One region of the Micromonospora sp. A202 genome, then DNA from elsewhere that is predicted to be linked to it. Evidence: predicted binding sites of a transcription regulator. Region 1 holds the regulator's gene; the other holds the start of a gene.
What was found. Region 1 encodes HspR, which represses chaperone genes until heat shock. Its sites were predicted from a motif close to TTGAGTNNNNNNNACTCAA; they were not measured.

Region 1 (7,460 bases):
AACGCTGAGGGATCGCGGACGACTCCGTCGATCGTCGCGTTCGCCCGCAACGGCGAGGTGCTCGTCGGCGAGGTCGCCAAGCGTCAGGCAGTGACCAACCCGGATCGGACGATCCGGTCGGTCAAGCGCGAGGTCGGCACGAACTGGTCCGTCGACATCGACGGCAAGAAGTACACCCCGCAGGAGATCTCGGCCCGGACGCTGATGAAGCTCAAGCGGGACGCCGAGGCGTACCTGGGTGAGCAGATCACCGACGCGGTGATCACCGTTCCGGCCTACTTCAACGACAGCCAGCGCCAGGCCACCAAGGAGGCCGGTGAGATCGCCGGCTTCAACGTGCTGCGGATCGTCAACGAGCCGACCGCGGCCGCCCTGGCGTACGGGCTGGACAAGGGTTCCAAGGAGCAGACCGTCCTGGTCTTCGACCTCGGCGGCGGCACGTTCGACGTGTCGCTGCTGGAACTGGCCGAGGGTGTCGTGGAGGTCAAGTCGACCAGCGGTGACAACCAGCTCGGCGGCGACGACTGGGACCAGCGGATCATCGACCACCTGGTCAAGACGTTCCGTGGTGAGCACGGCATCGACCTCGGTCAGGACAAGATGGCCCTCCAGCGCCTCCGTGAGGCTGCCGAGAAGGCCAAGATCGAGCTGTCCGCCGCCACCACCACCAACATCAACCTGCCGTACATCACCGCCGGCGCGGCCGGCCCGCTGCACCTCGACGTGACGCTGAGCCGCGCCGAGTTCCAGCGGATGACGCAGGACCTGCTGGACCGTTGCAAGGGCCCGTTCGAGCAGGCCGTGAAGGACGCCGGGATCAAGATCTCCGACGTCGAGCACGTCATCCTGGTCGGCGGTTCGACCCGGATGCCCGCCGTGACCGACCTGGTCAAGCAGCTCACCGGTCGCGACCCCAACAAGGGTGTCAACCCGGACGAGGTCGTCGCCGTCGGCGCCGCCCTCCAGGCCGGTGTGCTCAAGGGTGAGGTCAAGGACGTCCTGCTGCTCGACGTGACCCCGCTGAGCCTGGGCATCGAGACCAAGGGCGGCATCTTCACCAAGCTGATCGAGCGCAACACCACCATCCCGACCAAGCGCTCCGAGGTCTTCACCACGGCGGACGACAACCAGCCGTCGGTGCTGATCCAGGTCTTCCAGGGTGAGCGTGAGATCGCGGCCTACAACAAGAAGCTCGGCACCTTCGAGCTGACCGGCCTCCCGCCGGCGCCGCGCGGCGTGCCGCAGATCGAGGTCGCCTTCGACATCGACGCCAACGGCATCGTCAACGTGCACGCCAAGGACCTGGGCACCGGCAAGGAACAGAAGATGACGATCACCGGCGGCTCCTCGCTGCCGAAGGACGACATCGAGCGGATGCGCCGGGACGCCGAGGAGCACGCGGAGGAGGACAAGCGCCGCCGCGACGACGCCGAGACCCGCAACGTGGCCGAGGCGCTCCAGTGGCAGACCGAGAAGTTCCTCGCCGAGAGCGGCGACAAGCTGCCCACCGAAAACCGGGAGCAGCTCAACGAGGCGCTCGGCGAGCTGCGTGGCGCCCTCGGCGGCCAGGACATCGAGAAGATCAAGTCCGCGCACGAGCGGCTGGCGCAGGTCTCCCAGCAGGCCGGTTCGCTGCTTTACTCGCAGCAGGCCGAGCAGGGCCAGCAGCCGGGTGGCGAGCCCGGCCCGGGTGCGACCGGCGCGGCCGGTGCGACCGGTGCGACCGGCCCGCAGGCCGGTGGGGCCGACGACGTGGTTGACGCGGAGATCGTGGACGAGGACGGCAAGAAGTGACCACCGGCCTCGGACGCGTATCCACGGCGAAGGGGGATGAGGTAGCCGCATGACGCAGAAGCCACGAGCCGCCGACCCGGCCGACGCCGGGTCGACGCCGGGTGGCTCCGCGCCCACGGAGCCGACCACCGGCGACAAGGAGCGGGTCGTCATCCGCAACAACCGCAAGCTCATCGACACATCGGAGCCTGAGGGCACCGCCGCCGACGCCGAGACCGGCGTACCGGCCGAGGGCCTGGTCGAGGACGCCGAGGTGGTGGTCGACGAGATCGAGGTCGAGGTCAACGCCACCGACGGTCCGGAACCATCCGGCCCGGCGGTGGTGGACGCCCCGGCGCAGCCGGTCGACGGCGGCGGCACGGGCACCTCGCTCGGCGCCGAGCTGGAGGCGCTCCGGGCCGAGCTGGACGAGCGCACCAGGGATCTGCAGCGGGTGTCGGCGGAGTACGCCAACTACCGCAAGCGAGTCGACCGGGACCGCAGCCTGGTGCAGGAGCAGGCGACCGGCTCGGTTCTGGCTGCGCTGTTGCCGATCCTGGATGACCTGGACCGGGCCCGGGAACACGGCGACCTGGTCGGGCCGTTCGGCACGGTGGCGGAACAGCTCACCACCGCGTTGGGCAAGTTCGGCCTGAACGCCTTCGGCGAGCAGGGCGACCCGTTCGACCCGACCCGGCACGAGGCGGTCGCGCACCAGACCTCGGCCGACGTCAGCGAGCCGACCTGCGTCCAGGTCATGCGGCGCGGCTACCAGCTCGGTGAGCGGCTGCTGCGCCCCGCGCTGGTCGCGGTCGCGGATCCGGAATAGTGCGAGACAGTGACCGAGCCGTCCCGCCCACCGCACAGCGGTGGGCGGGACGGCCGGGCCGCGAGGGTCGAGAGGGGGTGGACCGGTGAGTTCGAAGGACTGGATCGAGAAGGACTTCTACGCCGTGCTCGGCGTGGACAAGGCCGCCTCCGCGGATGACATCAAGAAGGCGTACCGCAAGGTGGCCCGGGAGTCGCACCCGGACCACAACCCGGGCGACCCGAAGGCCGAGGAGCGGTTCAAGGCCGCGTCCGAGGCCTACAACGTCCTGTCGGACACGGGTCGCCGTCGCGAGTACGACGAGATGCGCTCGCTGTTCGGCTCGGGGGCGTTCCGGCGCAGCGCCCGGGGCGGAGGCCAGCCGGGCGGCATGCCGTTCGACGTCTCCGACATGTTCGGCGGCGGTGGAGGCGGCGACCGTCGCTTCGGCGGCGCAGGCTTCCAGGACCTGTTCAGTTCGATCTTCACCGGTGGCCAGGCCGGTGGGCAGGCCGCGCCGCGCGGTCCGGCCCGTGGTCGGGACGTCGAGACCGAGGTGGCACTGGACTTCGGTGACGCCGTACGCGGGGTGACGCTGCCCCTGACGCTGCGCGCCCCCGGAGTTTGCGAGACCTGCCACGGCAACGGGGCCAAGCCCGGCACCCAGCCGCGTACCTGCACGGTCTGCCACGGCGCTGGGGTGACCACCCGCGACCAGGGTGCGTTCAGCTTCTCCGAGCCGTGCCGCAACTGCCAGGGCGTCGGCACCGTGGTCGAGGAGAAGTGCCCGGAGTGCCAGGGCAGCGGCGGGGTCACCAAGACCCGCACCATGAACGTGCGGTTCCCGGCCGGGGTGGCCGACGGTCAGCGCATCCGGCTGGCCGGGCGCGGTGAGCCAGGCGAGCGCGGGGGCCCCGCTGGTGACCTCTTCGTGCAGGTCAAGGTTCGACCGGACGAGCTGTTCGGGCGTACCGGCGACGACCTGACGCTGTCCGTGCCGGTCACCTTCGCGGAGGCCGTGCTCGGCACGGACCTGCGGGTGCCCACGCTCGACGGCGCGGTGACCCTGCGGGTTCCGCCGGGGACGCCGAGCGGACGGGTGCTGCGGGCCCGCGGCAAGGGTGTGGTCCGCCGCGACGGGCAGGCCGGTGACCTGCTGGTCACGTTGGACGTGGTGGTCCCGGCCCGACTGTCGGACGAGGCGCGCACTGCACTGGAGGCGTTCGCCGAGCAGAGCCCGCCGGCGGCCCGGGAACATCTCGACGCTCGGGTGCGTCGGGTCAGTTAGTCCGATGGAGTGGACGCGGAGGTGAGCGGCATGTCGGGCGAGTTCCTCGGTTCGGGTGACCCTGCCTACGAGGCCAAGGTTCTGATGATCTCGGTTGCAGCCCGGATGGCGGGGATGCACCCACAGACCCTGCGCCAGTACGACCGGCTGGGGCTGGTGCAGCCCGGCCGGGCCGCTGGTGGCGGACGTCGGTACAGCGTGCGCGACGTGGTGCTGCTGCGCGAGGTCCAGCGGCTCAGTCAGGACGACGGGATCAACCTGGCCGGCGTCAAGCGGATCATCGGACTGGAGCGGCTGCTGGAGCAGGCGCAGCAGCGGGTGGCCCGGCTGGAGGCGGAGCTGGACGCCGCGTACCGCCGGGTGGCCGAGCTGGAGTCGCTGGCACGCTTCCCGGGTCGGGACCTGGTGCCGACCAACCGCACGTCCACCGCGCTGGTCGTCTGGCGACCCCGCCGCATGCCCGATCGCTGACCAACCGCTCACCCGGCGCTGTCTTTCGGCCCGGACCGTACCGGATTTCCCGGCGCGGTCCGGGCCGCTTCGGTTAGCCTGTCGATACGGTCCAATCGGCTTAATACGGACCTACCGGCATGGCGAGGGGGAGCGATGGCGGAGCCGGCGAAGAAGGTTGCCCAGCAGGCGGAAGACCGGTTGGAAGAACTGGCCGAGACCGTCCGCAAGAAGTTCGACAAGGTGACCGAGGGAACCTACCGGGACCGGGTCGTCGGAGGGCGGTTCGCCGGCCGGGACGACCACGGCGGCGAGAAGGACCGAGCCGAGACGGAACGGCAGCAGGACTGACCGGTGACCGACGTGCGGGCCGGGACCCACGGGGGGTCCCGGCCCGTTCGTCGTCGCTGAGTGCGGGCCGGGACGCGGTGACGCCAGGGCGGGGGGTCCCGGCCCGTTCGTCGTCGCTGAGTGCGGGCCGGGACGCGGTGACGCCAGGGCGGGGGTCCCGGCCCGTTCGCGTCGTCGAGTGCGGGCCGGGACGCAGGCGATGCCAGGGCGGGGGTCCCGGCCCGTTCGTCGTCGCTGAGTGCGGGCCGGGACGCGGTGACGCCAGGGCGGGGGTCCCGGCCTGTTCGCGTCGCTACCTCAGCCGAGGCGGCGGTTCTCGCGGACCAGGCCGCCCTCGCACCAGTCCCGGTAGACGAAGAGATCCGGTCGGGCCAGCAGCACCCGGCCGTTGTGCGCCCAGATCTTCATCAGCTCGTCGCCCTCACGCTCGGCCTGTTCGACGAGCTTGCGGAAGCGACGCTTCGGGTGGGCGCGGAAGTTCGTCCGGATGCCGTCGGCCGCGTAGATGTAGAGGCAGTGCAACGCGAACCGCCGCGCCGGGCAGGACGGGTCCATCGCCAGCTCGAAGAGCGTCAAAACCAGTCGATCGCCGGAGACCAGCAGGTCCCAGTCGGGTGGCATCGAAGCCAACGGCACAGAATCAGGCTGGTACGCCCAAGCTCGCAACTCCGCCGGACTCGGGTCGACGGGGTTGGCGAAGCCGTGGAACGTCGATTCCTGCACGCTCACCGGCCAACCTTCCGCTCTCGCCCGCGTTTGGCTGCGCTGCCTGCGGACCCTGGCTGCTGGGGCGAAACGGTAACCTGCCGTCGAGTGCTGCGGTAGTCCCCGTGGGGAGCAATTCAGCAACCGTTGGGGTCGGGGCTGCGCGGTCAGTCGTGGATCGGGACCGGCGCCGCCCGCTGGGCCGCCGCGCGGGTGCGCAGCCACCGCTTGAACCACGGGAAGTCCGGCAGCCGGGCGAGGATCGGCCCGGTCACCACGGTGATCAGGACGTACGTCGCGGCCAGCGCCGCCAACTGCGGCTCGACGCTCCCGGCGGCCACCGCGAGCCCGGCGATGACGATGGAGAACTCACCTCGGGGTACGAGTGCGAGGCCGGCCCGCCATCGGCCGGGTTCCGCGATGCCCACCCGACGCGCCGCGAGGTAGCCGGTGAGCGTCTTCGTCGCCATGGTGACCACGGCCAACGCGAGCGCCGGCAACAGCACCGGCGGGATGTCCCGTGGGTCGGTGACCAGGCCGAAGAAGACGAAGAACACAGCGGCGAACAGGTCCCGCAGGGGGGAGAGCAACTCGGTCGCGTGGTGCGCCACCGGGCCGGAGAGCGCGATGCCGACGAGGAACGCGCCGACCGCCGCCGACACCTGCAGCTTCGCCGCGAGCCCGGCGATCAGCAGGGTCAGACCGAGTACGCCGAGCAGCAGCGCCTCCGGGTCCTTCGCGGACAGGGCGGACGAGATGAGGTGGCCGTACCGGATGGCGACCACCAGCACCAGCAGCACCGTGCCCACCGCGACGGCGAGTGCGATGCCGCCGCCGAGCAGACCGGTGCCCGCCAGTACGGCGGTGACAAGCGGCAGGTAGAGCGCCATCGCCAGGTCCTCGATCACCAGGACCGAGAGGATCACCGGGGTTTCCCGGTTACCGAGTCGTCCCAGGTCGGCGAGGACCTTGGCGATCACGCCGGAGGAGGAGACCCAGGTGATGCCGCCGAGCACCAGGGCGGCCACCCAGTCCCAGCCGAGCAGCAGGGCGAACGCCGCGCCGGGCAGCGCGTTGAAGACGCCGTCTATCAGCCCGGCGGGGGCCGCCGATCGGAGGTTGCCGACCAGCTCGTTGGCCGAATATTCCAGGCCGAGCATCACCAGCAGCAGGATGACGCCGATCTCGGCGCCGACCGCGAAGAACTCCTCGCTGGCGGCGAGTGGAAGCAGCCCGCCGTGCCCGAACGCCAGCCCGGCGAACAGGTAGAGAGGGATGGGGGACAGGCCTACCCGGCGGCTGAGCCGACCGAGGACGCCAAGCAGCAGCAGCAGCGCGCCGACTTCGACGAGCAGAGTGGTGGAATCGTGCATCCGCCTCAGCCGTCCGGGTCACTGTCGGCGAGGATGGCGGACACGCCGTCGAGACCCCGTCGGGTCCCGACAACGACCACCACGTCGCCGGCCGCGAAGCGGAAGGAGGGAAGTGGCGAGACGATGACTTCGCCTTCGCGAAGCACCGCCACGATGGAGGCGCTCGTGCGGGTACGCGCCTTGGTGTCGCCGAGCTTCCGGTTGACGTACGGCGACCCGGCCGTGATGGCGATCTGCTCGGTGAGCAGACCGGCCGCCTGCTCACGCAGCCCGGAGAGTTGACCGAGCATCAGCGACGCGCCGAGGATGTCGGCCAGGGCCTCAGCCTCGTCGTCGGTCAGCGGAATGTCCGACTGGCAGGCGTCGGGATCGTCGGGGTCGTAGAGAACGAGATCACGGCGGCCATTGCGGTGGGAGACGACGCCCAAGCGGCGTCCTGACTCCGTCACCAGATCGTGGCGTACCCCGATCCCGGGTAAGGCGGTCTGCTCGACACGTACTCGCACCCACCAAGGCTACCGCTTCGTGAACAGAACGCAGATCTTGGAAGCCCTCGGCCCTCCGACCAGCCCCGACGCGTCCAACAGGGCCGAGGGCGGGGCGGGACGTGGCGGTGCCCGCCCCCGGTGGAGCGGGCGCGGGCACCGGAGTTCGTCGTCGTCAGCGGAGGCTGGCGAAGAACTCGCGGATGTCGGCGACCAGAACCTCGGTG
Region 2 (7,460 bases), 3.6 Mb from region 1:
CATGGCCGTCACCCACGGCTTCTGGGAGAGCCTGCCGCCGTTGGTCCGGGAGCACCTGCCCTGCCCGGTCGTGGACCGGCTGGAGCCCATCCGGCAGAAGCACACCATCGAGGGCCTGGTGATGGGCGCCGCCGAATAACGGGCGGCCGGGTACGCCGGACCGGCCGCACCGCCGAGGTGTAGGTCATGATCGACCACCTAGACTCGGCCCGGCTCGACCGACCGGCGGATGGATCAGGCAGATGACGAGCATCGGCAGCGACGACCGCGGGTGGCTGCGGGCGGTGCCCGGCGAGGATGGGCGCGACCCGCTGCTCACCCGCGACGGCCACCGGGTCTACCCGGCGCGCCGGCTCAGTGACCTGGTCCAGGGCCGCCCGCCCGGTGTCACCGGCAGCCAGTGGAGTTCGGCCAGCCGTGCCAGTTTCGACTTCGTGGTCTGTGCGGCCGACACCGGTCGGGCGATCGTCGCCGTGGAGATCGGTCCCGTCCCGCCCGCCGGCTCTGCCGAGCAGCGCGTCGAGCGGCTGAAGGATGCGGTGAGCGCTGCCGTCGGCCTGCCGGTGCTGCGGATCGGGTCGCCGACGTTGCGGGCGGCCGAGCATGGCCGCCGCCTGGTGGAGTACATGATCGACGCGCGCGCCTACGCCGCGGGAGGCGCCGGCGTGACCGCCGCCGGGGACGACCCGGCCCCGGTGGGTTTCCGGGACATCCTCGGTCGACTGCCCGACGGCCGTACCGGACCGGTCAACGACCTCGGCGCGCTGACCCGGGCGGCGGCGGTCGAGGCGTACGTGGCCGGGCGGGTGGCCGACCCGATCGTGCGAGGGCTGCACGTGCTCTGGGTGGACGGGCCGGCGCAGGGGTGGAGTTGGGTGCAGGTCCGCCCAGACGCGTGCCTCGTCGAGCGGGTCACGGTGACCGAGCACCGCTTCTCCTGCGGCATCGACGCGGCCCGGTTGGCCGAGGACCTCGCCACGGTCGCCGTCGGGGAACGGCTGCGGGAGAACGTCGCCTCGGACCTGGTGCCGCGCGCCGAGTTGACCGCGCAGATCGTCGCGCTGAGCGGGCGCCGCCACGAACTCGTGGGCGGGTTCGCCTTCGACCACCTCTGCGCCGACTGATCGGCACCCGTTCCACCTGCTGATTTTCCGCTCCGCGCCGGCTCGATGCCGGGTCGTGGCAATTTCCTGTGCGCCGGTTGAACCTTCCCCGTCGCCCACCCGTACTCCTGCGCGAATGAACAGGATCTCCCATCCGCGTCGTCGGGACCCGGGGGACGGTGTGGAAAGGGCATCGTCGGCCATCGACGCATTACCGGGTAGGTCACGGTGCTCGCCGCCGTGGCGTGCCATCTGACATCCGTCGGTAGGCCGAGGCCAGGAATCCACTACCGGATCGAGAAGGAGAACAATTCGATGCGCAGGTCCACACGGGCGGGCCGGTCATCCGGCAACGCGCGGAGCAAGCGTCTGCTGGCCGTTGTCGGCACGCTCGCGGTCTTCGGCGGAGTCGTCGCCGTGACCCAGATTTCGTCGGCCCAGGACCGGCGGACAAATAAGCCGCGCCCGGCTGCTGGGCAGTGCGTGGAACCGAGCCCTGGCGCGACCGCGCCGACGGGCGGCGGTTCGACCAGCCGCACCTGGCAGAACGGTCGGTGGGTGCGTAATCACTGGGGTGACGGACAGCAGTCGGTCCCGGAGTGTGAGGACGGTAAGGACGGCACGGTGGGCACCGGCACAGCCATTGCCTGCCCGGACGTGACGGCCAAACTGCCGCAGGTGCCGGACCGGGCGCGGGCCGAGGTGGACCGCAACCTCGCCCAGTTGCAGGCCCAGATCGCCGAGGCGGACCGCCGGTTGGCCGCCGAGGGCAACAAGGGTGAGGCGTTCATCCGTAGCGCGATCCTCCAACCGCTGGCCGGCAAGCGGCGCGCGGTGCTGGACCGGATCACGACGGCCATCGACCGGGTCGGTCCCCGGCCGCAGGGTCTCGCGCAGCTCGCCGAGTGCCAGGTGCAGCCGACCAACAACTCCGGCGGCAACAACGGTGGCGGCACCCCCACCACCAGCCCCACCACCACTCCCGGTGGCAACAACGGCGGGAACAACGGTGGCACGGCCCCCGGCGCCGGGCTCGGCGTGCTGGCCAACGACTGTGACGAGAGCCAGCTCCAGCCGCACAACGGCTTCCAGAACGGCAACCGCTGCGTGAGCACCGAGTTCGGTGAGGTCGGCGCCGCCGCGAACAACCCGTCACTGCTGATCACCCAGTTCCCCCAGCAGGTCGGCCAGAACGAGGCCTTCACCCTGCGGGTCAGCACCCGCAACCTGGTCCGGGACCGCTTCCTCGCCGCCGGTCAGGGTGGTTACTACGTGGAGAGCTCGCTGCTCAACGCCCAGGGCCTGGTCCGGGGCCACTTCCACACCGCATGCCGGATGCTGGACAGCCTGACCGCTCCGCCGGAGCCGCAGGAGGTGCCCGCGTTCTTCGTCGCGACCGAGGACGGCCGCGGTGGCGCCCAGCCTGACGAGGTGACCATCCAGATCCCGGGCCTGCCGGAGTCGGGTACGGCACAGTGCTCCGTCTGGGCCGGCGACGGTTCGCACCGCCTGCCGATGATGGAGCGGGCCAACCAGACGCCCGCGTTCGACTCGGTGCGGATCTCCGTCAACTGATCCAGCGTCACCGGCGGCGGCCGGTCACCCGGGGCGACAATCCCCGGGTGACCGGCCGCCGTGTCGTTTCGGTGCCCGGACAAACCGATGGGGCCTCACCGTTTCCGGTGGGGCCCCATCGTCAACTCCTGCGTCAGCGGCTCTTGTAAGCCTCGACGACCTCGACCGGGATCCGGCCTCGTTCGGAAATCTTGTAGCCGTTCTTGACGGCCCATTCCCGGATGGCCCGGTTCTGCTCCCGATCCATTCCCGCGCCGACGGGTCGTCCCGGCCGCCGGACGGTGCGGGCGCTCTCCACCGGACCACGCCCGATCCGCCGACCCGCATTGATGTACGGGTCCAGTGCCTTGCGCAGGACACCGGCATTCTCGTCCGAGACGTCGATCGTGTAGGCCACGCCGTCGAGACTGAACTCGACCGTCCGGTCGGCCTTCCCACCGTCGAGGTCGTCGGTCAGGACCGTGATTACTTTTCTCGCCATTGCCGATTACTCCCTGTGTGCGGCGGGATGTGTCCAAAGTCTGACCTATCACCCCGGTAATCCGCAACAATATGCGTCCCATTCATTCGGCGCGTCGCGATTCTGTTACCGAGCAAAACCGTGAATCGCGCGCGATGAAGCGGTCTCATTCGTCGAGGAGGCCGGCGTGCCCGGCGAGGGCGGCTGCCTCCGCCCGGTTGGACACCCGCAACTTGCGCAGCAACGCGGCGGTCATTCGTTTCACCGTCCGCTCCGAGACGTGCAGTTCGTCGGCGATCTCGATGGTGTTGCGGCCGGCGGCGATCGCCCGCAGCAGCCGACGTTCCTCGCCGTCCAGGTCGACCGGTGCGGCACGGGTGGGCCGCAGCATGGCGTGCAGCAGTTCGGCCGGCAGCACGGCCCACCCCTCCAGGACGGCCAGCAGCGGGGGCAGCAGTTCCTCCGGTTCACTGGTCTTCGGCAGGAACCCCTCGGCACCGGCCCGCAGCGCCTCCAGCGCCGGCGCCGGGTCGGCGAAACCGGACATCGCGACCACCCGTACCCGTGGGGTGGTCCGCCGGATCGCGCCCACCGCCCGGATGCCTCCCGGTGGGGGCATGTGCAGGTCGACCAGGGCCAGGTCGGGCTGCCACTGGCTGACCAGCGCCGCGGCGGCTGCGGCGTCGCCGGTCGAGGCGACCACCTCGGCGCGGCCGTCGGTGGTGATGGGGAGCAGCAGTTCGAGGCCGCGGACGAAGAGGGGGTGATCGTCCACGACGACAAGTCGCATGGTGGAGGCTCCCGGCATGTCTGCGCCGTTCCCCAGCGGGTACCGATCATGCGGGTACGCACCGAACGAGGGGAGTCGGGTGGATGCGCGCACGCCACGGTCTGCAGGGTCTGCTGCGAGGGTTGCGCCGGATCGAGCCAACTCCAGGTGAGATGGGACCACCGGTGGCGGATTCGGAGTTGCTGCTGCGGGTGTTGTGCCACGAGTTTCGTACGCCGATCAGCACCCTGACGTCGCTGACCCGCGCGCTGGCCGACGAGCAGCGAGAGCTCAGCGGCGCCGACCGGCGGGCGATCAGCGAGTTGGCCCGCGACCAGGCCGTCCACCTGCAGAGCCTGCTGCGCGACGCGACCGCCGGTACCGGCGCGCTGGCGCTGGCTCCACAGCCGGAGCCGGCCGTCCCGCTGGCGGGCATCCTGCGGGAGGCCGCCGCGCTGGTGCCGGCCGGTCGGCGGCGTGCGCGGGCCACCCGGCGGGCTGGCGCCTGCCCGGTGCCGGCCGGACGGACCCGCCAGGTGCTGGTCAACCTGGTGGAGAACGCGCTGCGGCACGGGCCACCGGACGGGCAGGTGGGGCTGTACGCCACAGTGCGCGGGCCTGGCCTGAGTGTCCTGGTCACGGACGAGGGACGGGTCGACGATGCGTTGCTGTCCGCGGTGCGCCGCGCGGCGCCCGCGGTCGGGATGTCCGGGCTGGGGCTGTGGATCGTGCGGCAGCTCCTCGTGACGGACGGGGGAGCGCTGCGGGTGCACCGACTGCGACCGCGCGGCGTGGCGCTGGAGGTGCTGCTGCCGACGGTTCACCCGCTGTGCTGACCCCACCGGGACACGGGTTGGCCCGGTCGGGTCACCGAGGCGGGAACGACACCGTCTGCCAGTTCCCGTACCGAGGAGGTCAGATGTTCAGCCATGTCAAGGACCTACAGTTCGAGGCCAAACCGGATGGCCCGGACGCCGCGTTCGCCCGCCGGTTGCAGGAGGTTCTGGGCGGCAAGTGGGGCGAGATGACCGTCGCCAACCAGTACCTGTTCCAGGGGTGGAACTGCCGACTGCCCGGTAAGTACAAGGACCTGCTGCTCGATGTCGGCACCGAGGAGATGGGCCACGTCGAGATGATCGTCGCGATGATCACCCGGCTGTTGGACAACGCGCCACTGTCGCTGTCGGAGGGCGTCGCGGCCAACCCTGGGGGCGCGGCGACCTACGCCGCGTCGAACCCGGCGCACTTCATCCATGGCGGTGGCGGGGCGTTGCCCGCCGACTCCAACGGGGTGCCCTGGAACGGCTCGTTCGTCACCGCCAGCGGTAACCTGCTGGCCGACTTCCAGCTCAACGTCACCGCGGAGGCGCAGGGTCGGCTCCAGGTCGCCCGGTTGTTCAACATGACCGACGATCCGGGCGTCAAGCAGATGCTGCGCTTCCTGCTGGCCCGCGACACCATGCACCAGAACATGTGGCTGGCGGCGATCGAGCAGCTCAAGGAGGACGGCCTGGAGGACATGCCGGTGCCGGAGGCGTTCCCGGACTCCGGCGAGTTCACCGAGGAGTTCGGCTACACCTACCTGAGCTTCTCCTCGGGCACCGATGCCAACGAGGGGCGCTGGGCGTCCGGGCCCACGCCGGACGGCAAGGGTGAGTTCCGGTACGGCGACAGCCCGCGGGCGAATGCGCCGGAGCCTGTCCTGCCGCCGGGGGACCCGCGGTTGTACGGCACCAATCCGGGTGTGGCCGGCTCGGTCGTGAACACGGTAAAGAGCAAGCTCACCTGACGTGTCCGGTCGGGTCGCCCGCCGGTTTCGGGCGGCCCGACGGACCGGGCGGAAGAGTGGTCTGGGTCACAGAGCGGAACAAGGGGAACGCTTTGTTACTTGAGCCAGACACGCTCAACTCAACGCGATAGCAGGTGTTCGATGGCAACTCTTCCGGTACTTCCCCTGACCGACGCCGTGCTGCTGCCCGGCATGGTCATCCCGGTGACCCTCGACCCGACCACCCAGGCCGCGATCGACGCAGCTCGGGCGACCGGCGACCGCAAGCTGCTGGCCGTGCCGCGTATCGACGGCGAGTACGGCCCGGTCGGCGTGGTCGCCACCATCGAGAAGGTCGGCCGGCTGCCCGAGGGTGAGCCCGCCGCCGTCATCCGTGGCCTGTCCCGGGCCCGGATCGGCTCCGGTGTGCCCGGCCCTGGCGCCGCACTCTGGGTCGAGGCCTCCGAACTCGACGAACCCGCTCCCGCCGGTCGCGCCCGGGAACTGGCCCGCGAGTACCGCGCCCTGGTGACCTCCGTGCTCCAGCAGCGGGGTGCCTGGCAGGTCATCGACGCGGTGGAGCGGATGACCGACCTGTCCGAGCTTGCCGACTCGGCCGGCTACGCGCCCTGGCTGACCCTGGACCAGAAGACCGAACTGCTCACCGCGCCGGACGTGACCGCCCGGCTGGAGCTGCTGGTCGGCTGGGTGAAGGACTACCTGGCCGAGCAGGAGGTCACCGAGCAGATCAACAGTGACGTCCGCGAGGGACTGGAGAAGTCACAGCGGGAGTTCCTGCTGCGCCAGCAGCTCGCCGCGATCCGTAAGGAGCTGGGTGAGGACGAGCCGGACGGCTCGGCCGACTACCGCTCCCGGGTCGAGTCCGCGGAGCTGCCGGAGAAGGTCCGCGAGGCGGCCATGCGCGAGGTCGGCAAGCTGGAGCGGGCCAGCGACGCCTCGCCGGAGGCGGGCTGGATCCGCACCTGGCTGGACACCGTGCTCGAAATGCCGTGGGGCACGCGTACCGAGGACAACACCGACCTGGCCGCGGCCCGGGCGGTGCTCGACGCCGACCACGCCGGCCTGGCCGATGTGAAGGACCGCATCCTGGAGTACCTGGCCGTGCGCAATCGTCGTGCCGAGCGCAACCTCGGCGTGGTCGGCGGTCGCGGCTCCGGCGCGGTGCTCGCCCTCGCCGGCCCTCCCGGGGTCGGCAAGACCAGCCTCGGCGAGTCCGTGGCGCGCGCGCTCGGGCGTAACTTCGTCCGGGTGTCGCTCGGTGGCGTCCGCGACGAGGCGGAGATCCGCGGTCACCGGCGTACCTACGTCGGCGCGCTGCCCGGTCGGATCGTCCGCGCGCTGCGCGAGGCCGGCTCGATGAACCCGGTCGTGCTCCTCGACGAGGTGGACAAGCTGGCCGCCGGCTACGCCGGTGACCCGGCCGCCGCCCTGCTGGAGGTGCTCGACCCGGCGCAGAACCACACCTTCCGGGATCACTACCTGGAGGTCGACCTCGACCTGTCCGACGTGCTGTTCCTGGCCACCGCCAACGTGGTGGAGTCCATCCCCGGCCCGCTGCTGGACCGGATGGAACTGGTCACTCTGGACGGCTACACCGAGGACGAGAAGGTCGCCATCGCCCGTGACCACCTGCTGCCCCGGCAGCGGGAGCGGGCCGGGCTGACCGCCGACGAGGTGGAGATCGCCGACGAGGCGTTGGCGCTGATCGCGGGGGAGTACACCCGGGAGGCCGGTGTCCGGCAGCTCGAACGTGGCCTCGCCAAG

Region 2: the regulator HspR is predicted to act here: its motif matches at 5,796-5,814, upstream of lon (endopeptidase La).

The regions. Positions count from the first base shown of each region.
Region 1 is NZ_VFMP01000001.1:6,820,602-6,828,061, forward strand. It holds gene dnaK (molecular chaperone DnaK) at 1-1,794, shown strand, start outside; gene grpE (nucleotide exchange factor GrpE) at 1,844-2,602, shown strand; gene dnaJ (molecular chaperone DnaJ) at 2,688-3,869, shown strand; gene FBZ33_RS31700 (heat shock protein transcriptional repressor HspR) at 3,900-4,340, shown strand; gene FBZ33_RS31705 (hypothetical protein) at 4,476-4,670, shown strand; gene FBZ33_RS31710 (hypothetical protein) at 4,968-5,399, opposite strand; gene FBZ33_RS31715 (cation:proton antiporter) at 5,543-6,748, opposite strand; gene FBZ33_RS31720 (cation:proton antiporter regulatory subunit) at 6,754-7,254, opposite strand; gene FBZ33_RS31725 (epoxide hydrolase family protein) at 7,409-7,460, opposite strand, start outside.
Region 2 is NZ_VFMP01000001.1:3,207,565-3,215,024, reverse strand. It holds gene FBZ33_RS33375 (hypothetical protein) at 1-139, shown strand, start outside; gene FBZ33_RS15020 (DUF2726 domain-containing protein) at 243-1,124, shown strand; gene FBZ33_RS15015 (hypothetical protein) at 1,419-2,678, shown strand; gene FBZ33_RS15010 (Lsr2 family protein) at 2,812-3,159, opposite strand; gene FBZ33_RS15005 (response regulator transcription factor) at 3,305-3,928, opposite strand; gene FBZ33_RS15000 (sensor histidine kinase KdpD) at 4,012-4,743, shown strand; gene FBZ33_RS14995 (manganese catalase family protein) at 4,827-5,696, shown strand; gene lon (endopeptidase La) at 5,838-7,460, shown strand, end outside.